2 regions of the Microbacterium sp. zg.Y909 genome follow, and region 2 is predicted to be linked to the other one. Evidence: predicted binding sites of a transcription regulator. Region 2 holds the regulator's gene; the other holds the start of a gene.
The links. Region 2 encodes LexA, which represses DNA repair genes until DNA is damaged. Its sites were predicted from a motif close to TCGAACANNTGTTCGA; they were not measured.
Positions count from the first base shown of each region.

Region 1: a site for LexA is predicted at 2,267-2,282, ahead of NQ160_RS14050 (HNH endonuclease signature motif containing protein). Genes of this name have one in related genera too.

Region 1 covers NZ_JANJFJ010000194.1:3,869-8,278, reverse strand. Annotated here, with positions in the region: partial or broken gene NQ160_RS14065 (carbohydrate ABC transporter permease) at 1-372, shown strand, start outside; gene NQ160_RS14060 (BadF/BadG/BcrA/BcrD ATPase family protein) at 369-1,346, shown strand; gene NQ160_RS14055 (NUDIX hydrolase) at 1,458-2,198, shown strand; gene NQ160_RS14050 (HNH endonuclease signature motif containing protein) at 2,304-3,887, shown strand; gene NQ160_RS14045 (LON peptidase substrate-binding domain-containing protein) at 3,792-4,410, opposite strand, start outside.
Region 2 covers NZ_JANJFJ010000285.1:191-4,600, reverse strand. Annotated here, with positions in the region: gene metE (5-methyltetrahydropteroyltriglutamate--homocysteine S-methyltransferase) at 1-1,365, shown strand, start outside; gene lexA (transcriptional repressor LexA) at 1,469-2,167, opposite strand; gene NQ160_RS17215 (LysM peptidoglycan-binding domain-containing protein) at 2,419-2,778, shown strand; gene NQ160_RS17210 (histidinol-phosphate transaminase) at 2,798-3,892, shown strand; gene hisB (imidazoleglycerol-phosphate dehydratase HisB) at 3,889-4,410, shown strand, end outside.

The DNA of each region.
Region 1 (4,410 bases), on a different contig from region 2:
TCGACCTTCGTGCTGGCGGCGTTCTTCCGGCAGCTGCCGATCGAGCTCGACGAGGCCGCCCGGTTGGACGGGGCGGGACCCTTCGCCACCTTCTGGCGGGTCCACCTGCCGCTGGTCAAACCCGCGATCGCCACGGTCATCGTCTTCCGATTCGTGCCGGTGTGGAACGACTTCTTCTACCCGCTGATCCTCATCCGCGACCGCGACGCGTACACGCTGCCGGTGGGCATCACCCGGTTCTTCGGCGAGTACCAGACCGACTGGGCGACGCTCTTCGCGGGGCTGACCCTGGCGACGATTCCGCTCGTCGTACTCTTCCTCTTCGCCACCAAGCAGATCGTGTCTGGCCTGACCGCGGGCATGAGCAAGTGACGTCGTTGCTCGGGATCGACATCGGCGGTTCGGGGAGCCGGGTCGGGCTGCGCCTCGTGGGGGTGCCCTCGGGGGAGCGTCTCGAGTTCTCGGGAGAGCGCATCGGCGTGACGGATGCGGGCAGCACGGTGCCGGGCGCCGTGAGGTCGCTGGTGGCGCGGGCTGCGCAGGAGTGGCCGGAGGCCGTCGCGGAACTCGGTGGCGTCGGGGTGGGCGCGACGGGTCTGGCGACCCTGGTCGCCGAGCCGGAGCGGTTCGCCGCAGCCTTGTCGGCCCAGCTTCGTGAACTGACCGGGCGGCCGGTGGCGGTGGCGGTGGCCGTTGATGCCGTGACCGCGCATCTGGGCGCGCTGGGCGGCGAAGCCGGGGCGATCGTGGCGCTCGGGACTGGTGCGATCGCCTTCGGCACGGACGGCCGCGACGTCTGGCGGCGGGTGGACGGCTGGGGGCACCTGCTGGGCGACCGCGGCGCCGGCGCCTGGATCGGCCTGCAGGGACTCATCGCGGCGATGCGCGCCTATGACGGAGTGGATGCGGCAGGCTCCGAACTGCTGCGGGCGGCCCGGGAACGACTCGGTGATCCGGTCACCTGGCCGTCGCAGCTGTACACCCGGCCGGATCGCGCCGGCGTGCTGGCATCCTTCGCTGCCGATGTGCTGGCCTTGGCAGCCGCCGGTGACGCTTCGGCGGCGGCGATCGCGGCAGAGGCGGGGCGGGAGGCCGCGCGCAGCGGCGTCGCCGCGCTCGATCGGTCGCTGCCCGCGGTGATCGCGACCACCGGGGGAGTGTTCCGTGCCGGGGGCGTGCTCGCGCAGGCGTTCGAGCAGACGGTCGCGGAGCTGCGTCCCGACGCTCGGGTGCAGCCGGCTGTCGGAGACCCGCTGGACGGCGCGCTGTTGCTGGCTCAGCGCGCGCGGGCGCGTGCGATCGTCACGCACGCGCCGCATGTCTGGGTCGGGGGCGGGACGGACTAGGGGGCTCCATCCCGCCCTCGGCCCGGCGGGGGCGCTTCGTCTCGCTTCGCTCGCTCAGCGACCGGGTGGCTGCTGACGCGCCGGCATCCGACGGCGGCGTAGCCTGAAGCGATGCCTGTTCCGGACGCCCCTCACACCGCGCGCGCACAGCTGGCCGCGCTCGCCGCTGACGTGGAGCGTCGTCGGCGCAGCGAGCCGACCGTCGTGCCGTCGTTCGGGCCGCTCATCGATCTGCCCGTCGCACCCGGATCCCGGCCCGCGGCGGTGCTCATCCTCTTCGGTGTGCTGGATGCCACGCCCAGCGAGCGCCCCGCCGCCGACACCGCGGTCTCGCGCGACCTCGACGTGCTGCTGCTCGCTCGGGCGGCGACCCTGCGGTCACACCCCGGGCAGGTCGCGTTCCCCGGCGGCCGGGTCGACCCTGAGGACGACGGGCCTGTTGCCGCGGCCCTGCGCGAGGCGCAGGAGGAGACGGGCGTCGACCCGGCCGGGGTCGAGGTGCTCGGCGCGCTCGAGACCATTCCGCTGGCGTTCTCGCGGCACCTCGTCACTCCGGTGCTCGGGTGGTGGCGGCATCAGTCGCCCGTGCACGTCGTCGACGAAGGCGAGTCGGCAGCTGTCTTCCGCGCGCCCGTGGCCGACCTGCTAAGCCCGGCCAACCGCGGCGTCACGGTGCTGCGCGACGGCGCGCGCACGATGCGCGGGCCCGCCTTCCACGTCGGTCAGGGTCCCGAAGCGCACCTCGTGTGGGGGTTCACGGCGATGGTGCTCGACGTGCTGTTCGACCGCCTCGGATGGACCGAGCCGTGGGATGCCACGCGGGAGTTGCCGCTGGAGCTCCCGCCGCGGTGAGGACGTTGGGGCCGGTTCTCTCCCCAGCTCGGGAGCCGGCCGAGCCATGCACAGCTGACCGGCGGCGATCGAACAAATGTCCGAGGGTGGCGGCATGATGAGGGCATGACCTTCCTCACCGATTTCGCGACAAGAGCGCAGGCTGTCAGCGGCCACCGCGACCTCGACGTCGTCCCCGGTGAGCTGTTGGCGGCGGTGCGCGCTCTGTCCGATGACGACGTGCTGGTCGTGTTCGAAGAGGCCACCGCCGTCATGGGCTGCCTCGAGCGGCTGACGGTCGTCACGGCCGCGGTCATCGCCGAGCGGTCCGCCGCGCCGCACGGCGGACTGGCCGGCACACGCGGTCATCGGTCGCCGGTCGCCCTCATCCAGGAGATCACGGGCGGGTCGCGCGTGGATGCGACGCGGGCGGTGCGCGTGGGTGCGTCGCTGCTCGACGAGGGGTGCGGTTCGCGCTCCACCGGTGACGGCGGCGAGGACGAGCGGATGCCGCAGGCCGCGATCGCACCGTGGCATGCCGGCCTGCGCCAGGCCATGCTCGCGGGGGCGGTGACCACCGCGCAGCACGACGCGATCCGCCGAGGGCTCGGCGAACCGCCGGACTCGGACGACGCGAAAGCGGTCTGGGCCGTCGCCGCAGAGCAGCTCATGGGCGAGGTGCCGGGGCTCCCGGTGGAAGAGGTGGCCAAACGGGCGCGCGCGGTGCGCGACGCGCTGGACCCCGTCGGCGCCGAGGACCGGTTCGCGCGGCGGTTCCAGGGACGGTCTTGGCGCATGTGGACGGACGGCGACGGCGCGCACCACGCCCGCATCGACTTCGACGACGAGATGTTCGCGTGGGTCGACTCGATCATCGGCGCGGCACTGCGTCCGCGCCGAGGCGGGCCCCGGTTCATGACCGAGGCCGAGCGGGCCGACGCCGATTCACTCGTGCGCGATGGGCGCACGAACGAGCAGCTGACCTACGACCTCATGATGGACGTCGTTCGAGCGGGGGCTCTGGCCTCCGCCGAGGACGTATTCGGGGCGCGTCAGCCCGGCGTGCGGCTGGTGGCGGTGCGGGATGCCGTCGGCGCGCGTGACGCGTTCGGGCGACTCCTGGGCGTCGCGCACGTCGAGGACGGAGGTGCGGCGCTGCCGGGCTCCGTGCTCGACAAGGCGCTGTGCGAGACCGCCAGGGTGGTCGTGAGCGTCGACGGCGCCGGGAACCCGCTCGATGTGGGGCGCGAGCAGCGACTGTTCACGGCGAAGCAGCGGCTCGCCCTCGCCGCCCGCGACGGCGGATGCATGTGGCCCGGCTGCGACCGCCCACCCTCGTACTGCGAAGCGCACCACAGCGACCACTGGTGCGCGCAGCAGGGCCGCACCGACGTCGACCGCGGAATCCTGCTGTGCCGGTTCCATCACCTGCTCCTGCACAACCAGGGGTGGAAGATCACGCGCGACGGGCGAGGACCGTTCCTTCTTCATCCGCCCGGCGGCGAACCCATCGTGCTGCGGTCGAAGTCGCCGGTGCGGTGGGCGTGGGAGCCACCTCCCGATCGGGCGGGCTGGCGCGCCGCGTTGACCGAGGCGCATCCGCGACCGGAGAGGTCAGCCGAGGTCGTCGGCGGGTGGGCGTGTCAGCAGTGGCTCGATGTCGAGGGTCAGGTCGATGATCTGCCGCAGCAGCCCGCCGAGCGTCGTTGAATGCAGCAGCGTGAAGCGGTCCAGCTCACCCAGCGGGGCGATCGCGGCGAGCTGCCACGAGGACTCGACGGGGTCGGGGGAGAGCTCGGTCTCGGCATCCCACCGCACGTTCTCGTCGTCGGCGGCGCGCGCGAGCACCCGCCGCACGATGCTCTCGGCCTCGTCGCGCAGCGGCGTCAGCGCGTCGGACCACTCCAGCGGCGGCACGGGCGACACCTCCGCGACCGGGTACGGGTCATCGGGCAGCCACCGGTCGACGGTGATGCGCTCTGCGCCGACGGCCACCACCTGCAGGTCGGTCGCGGTGGGGGCCACGCGCACGAGGCGTGCGATCGTGCCGATGCCGCTGCGCTGCTCGCCCCCTCCGGCCTCGGGACCGCGCTCGATGAGCACGACGCCGAACTGCGGCTCCTCCTCGTCGAGCAGGCGCCCGATCATCGTGAGGTAGCGCGGCTCGAAGATGCGCAGCGGCAGCGGCGTGTAGGGGAGCAGCACGCTGCCCAGCGGGAACATCGGCACGCCG
Region 2 (4,410 bases):
GCTGCGCTGCGCAGCCTCGGTGCCGCAGGAGTGGCCGCAGCCACTTCCACCTCGCTCCAGCACGTGCCGCACGACGTCTCGGACGAGCCCGATCTCGATCCACGCCTGGCGTCGTGGCTGGCCTTCGCCGATCAGAAGGTCGGTCAAGTGGTGACCCTCGCGCGCGGCCTCTCGCGGGGCAGGGCGGCGATCGAGGACGAGCTCCACGCCGCTTCACGCGCGCTGGACGACCGGCGTGCGGCGCCGGGGGTGCGCGACGGCTCTGTCCGCGCCCGCGCCGCGGGGCTCGCGCCGGGCGACTACCGTCGCGCGGCGGCCGGCGACCGCGAAGAGGCACAGCGCGCGGCGCTGGGACTGCCCGTGCTTCCGACCACGACCATCGGCTCGTTCCCGCAGACCCCCGAGATCCGCCGCGCCCGCGCCGCGCACGCTGCGGGGCGCCTGGATGGCGAACAGTACCGGGAGTTCCTCCGCGAGGAGATCCGGCAGGTGATCGCACTGCAGGAGCAGCTCGAGCTCGACGTGCTCGTGCACGGCGAGGCGGAGCGCAATGACATGGTGCAGTACTTCGCCGAGAACCTCGACGGGTTCGCCGTGACGCGCAACGGATGGGTGCAGTCGTACGGCTCACGCGCGACCCGGCCGTCGATCCTCTGGGGCGACGTCGCGCGTCCGGCCCCGATCACCGTCGCCTGGTCGGCCTACGCACAGAGTCTCACCGCGAAGCACGTCAAGGGCATGCTCACGGGCCCGGTGACGATCCTCGCGTGGTCGTTCGTGCGCGACGACCAGCCGCTCGCCGAGACCGCAGACCAGGTCGCGCTCGCGCTGCGCGACGAGATCGCCGACCTCGAGGCCGCGGGCCTGCGCATCGTGCAGGTCGACGAGCCCGCGCTGCGGGAGCTGCTGCCGCTGAAAGCGGCCGATCAGCCGGCGTACCTCGACTGGTCCGTCGCGTCGTTCCGGCTCGCCACCGCCGGCGCCGCTGCGACCACCCAGGTGCATACGCACCTCTGCTACTCGGAGTTCGCGGTCGTCATCGAGGCGATCGCGGCGCTCGATGCCGATGTCACCTCGATCGAGGCCGCACGCAGCCGCGGCGAGGTCATCGCCGACATCCGCCGCTCCGGCTTCGCCCGCGGCGTCGGGCCTGGCGTCTACGACATCCACTCTCCGCGCGTGCCGTCGACGGACGAGATCGCGGCGCTGCTTCGACGAGCGGTCGACGAGCTGCCCGTGGGACAGGTGTGGGTCAATCCGGATTGCGGGCTCAAGACGCGCGGCTACGAGGAGACGGTGCAGTCGCTGCGGAATCTGGTCGCGGCAACGCGCAGTGTGCGCGATCAGGTGGCCGCGCGCGTGTGACGCGAGCGGCGGTGCCCGCCGACGGGCGTCGACCGCCCGCCGGTGGGGCGACGCAGGAGGGGATGCCGCGGTCGTCGCGGCATCCCCTCCCTGTCGTTCTGCGTCAGATCGCCCGCAGGACCGCCACGATCTTGCCCAGCACGACGGCTTCGTCGCCCAGGATCGGTTCGAAGGCGCTGTTGCGCGGCAGCAGCCACGTGTGACCGTCGCGCTGACGGAATGTCTTCACGGTCGCCTCGCCGTCGAGCATCGCCGCGACGATGTCGCCGTTCTCAGCGGTCGCCTGGGAGCGGACGACCACCCAGTCGCCGTCGCAGATGGCGGCGTCGATCATCGACTCGCCGCTCACCTTGAGCATGAACAGGTCGCCCTTGCCGACCAGCTGACGCGGCAGCGGGAAGATCTCCTCGACCTGCTGGTCTGCGGTGATGGGGACCCCCGCGGCGATGCGTCCGACCAGCGGCACCAGGGCGGCGTCGCCCACCGACGGTGCCGCGTCGGCCGGGTTCTCGCCGGCGGAGCCGGGCAGGTCGATCAGCACCTCCATGGCGCGGGTCTTGCCGGCGTCGCGGCGCAGGTACCCGCTCAGCTCGAGCTGGTTGAGCTGGTGGGTGACGCTCGAGAGCGACTTCAGCCCGACCGCGTCGCCGATCTCCCGCATGCTCGGCGGGTAGCCGTGGCGCGCGATCGACCGCTGGATCACCTCGAGGATCGCGAGCTGCTTCTCGCTCAGGCTCTTGCGTCGGCGCGTGTGCGGCTTGTCCTGAGCCCGCTCACGGCCGGCCGGTGTCGCGTCGGTCATCGCCCTCTCCCGTCTCGCCGCATGGGGCAGCGTCTTCGAATGTCGGAGGTCCGTGGTGGGGTGCTCCTATCGAAACCGTATCCGGTGACGGATGCCGACAGGTCGAGGTGCGCGCGTGTCGCGTGCGATCGATCTGCGAGCGAGTTTCGTGCTTGACAGCCTATAACTTCGAAGATAACTTCGGAAGAGAACTTCGCATCCGGCTCTCCCGGCCGAGAGTCGGATGCGAAGATCGCGACACAGGAGGACTCATGACCACCATCCAGCTCGCCGGACCCACGCCGTCCGCCACGCGGCTGCGGATCACCTCTCGCGGTCGACGCGTGCTCGTCGGCATCGCCGCGCTGCCCGCCGTCGCCGCCGTCGCGGTCGCCGTGCTCAGCGGAGGGGGAGCGCTGGCGACGGTCTCCGACTCGGCACCCGCCGGCAGCTTCGAGACCGTGACAGTCGCCACGGGCGAGTCCCTCTGGGGCATCGCCGAAGAGGTGGCACCGCAGGCCGATCCGCGCGACGTCATCGACGCCATCGTGCGCCTCAACGCGCTCGAGACCTCGGCCGTCGCCGCCGGGCAGCGCCTGTCGATCCCGCTGGAGTACTCCGCCGACCGCTGATCGCGCCATGCGCTCTAGCATGGGAGGGGTGATCGTGTCTCTTGACGACCTGCCCCTCCGCGCGGATCTGCGTGGCCAAACTCCGTACGGCGCACCCCAGGCGGCTCTGCCCGTCGCCCTGAACGTCAATGAGAACACCCATCCCGTCCCTGACGAGGTGGCCGGTGACATCCTCGACTCGGTGGCCCGGGCGCTCCGCGAGATCAACCGCTATCCCGACCGTGAGTTCACGGCGCTGCGCGAGGGTTTCGCCGAGTACCTCGGGCACGGCCTCGGCCCTGAACAGATCTGGGCGGCCAACGGCTCGAACGAGGTCCTGCAGCACGTGCTGCAGGCGTTCGCCGGCCCGGGACGCACCGCCTTCTCCTTCGCCCCGACGTACTCGATGTACCCGCTGCTCACCCGAGGGACGGGGGCCTCGTGGATCGCCGGCCACCGGGCGCACGACTTCACCCTGAGCCCGTCCGACGCGGCGTCCCAGGTCGCCGACGCATCGCCGGACGTCATCTTCCTCTGCGCGCCGAACAACCCGACGGGCACGCCGCTGCCGCTCGACGTCGTCGAGGCGGTCTACGAGGCCAGCCACGGGATCGTCGTCGTCGACGAGGCATACGCGGAGTTCGCGCCCCACGAGCAGCAGTCGGCGATCACGTTGCTGCCGGGCAGGGAGCGCCTCGTCGTCTCACGCACCATGAGCAAGGCCTTCGCTTTCGCCGGCGCCCGGGTGGGCTACCTGGCCGCCGATCCGGCGCTGATCGACGCCCTGCGGCTCGTGCGTTTGCCGTACCACCTGAGCGCGCTCACGCAGGCGGCGGCGACGGCGGCCCTTCGACACGCGCCCGTCATGCTCGGCATGGTCGACGAGATCGTCGCGCAGCGCGACCGCATCTCCGCCACCCTCCAGGCGCTCGGGTACGAGCCCCACGAATCGTGGACCAACTTCGTGCTCTTCGGGGGCGTGGATGATCCCGCCGCGACCTGGCAGGCGCTGTACGACCGGGGGGTGCTCATCCGCGATGTCGGCATCCCGGGGCACCTGCGGGTGACGGCGGGCACCGAGGCCGAGACCACCGCGTTCCTCGACGCGCTGGCCTCGATAGACTCGACGCCATGACCCGTCCCGAGGCGCGTACCGCGTCTGTGCGCCGCGCGACCAGCGAGTCCACCGTCGAGCTCGAACTCGATCTCGACGGCACCGGCCGCAGCCACATCGACACGAGCGTGCCGTTCTTCGACCACCTGCTGACCGCCTTCGCGAAGCACTCGCTGACCGATCTCACCGTGCGTGCATCAGGCGACACCGACATCGACGCCCACCACACCGTCGAGGACGTCGCAATCGTGCTCGGTCAGGCGATCCGCGAGGCACTCGGCGACAAGAGCGGCATCTCGCGGTACGGCGACGCCCTGGTGCCGCTGGACGAGGCGCTCGCGCAGGCGGTCGTCGACATCAGCGGACGCCCCTACCTGGTGCACACCGGTGAGCCCGCCGGGTACGAGTTCCACCTCATCGGCGGCCACTTCACCGGCTCGCTGGTGCGGCACACGTTCGAGGCGATCGCCTTCCACGCCGGTATGACCGTGCACGTCACCGTGCTGGGTGGTCGTGACCCCCACCACATCGCCGAGGCG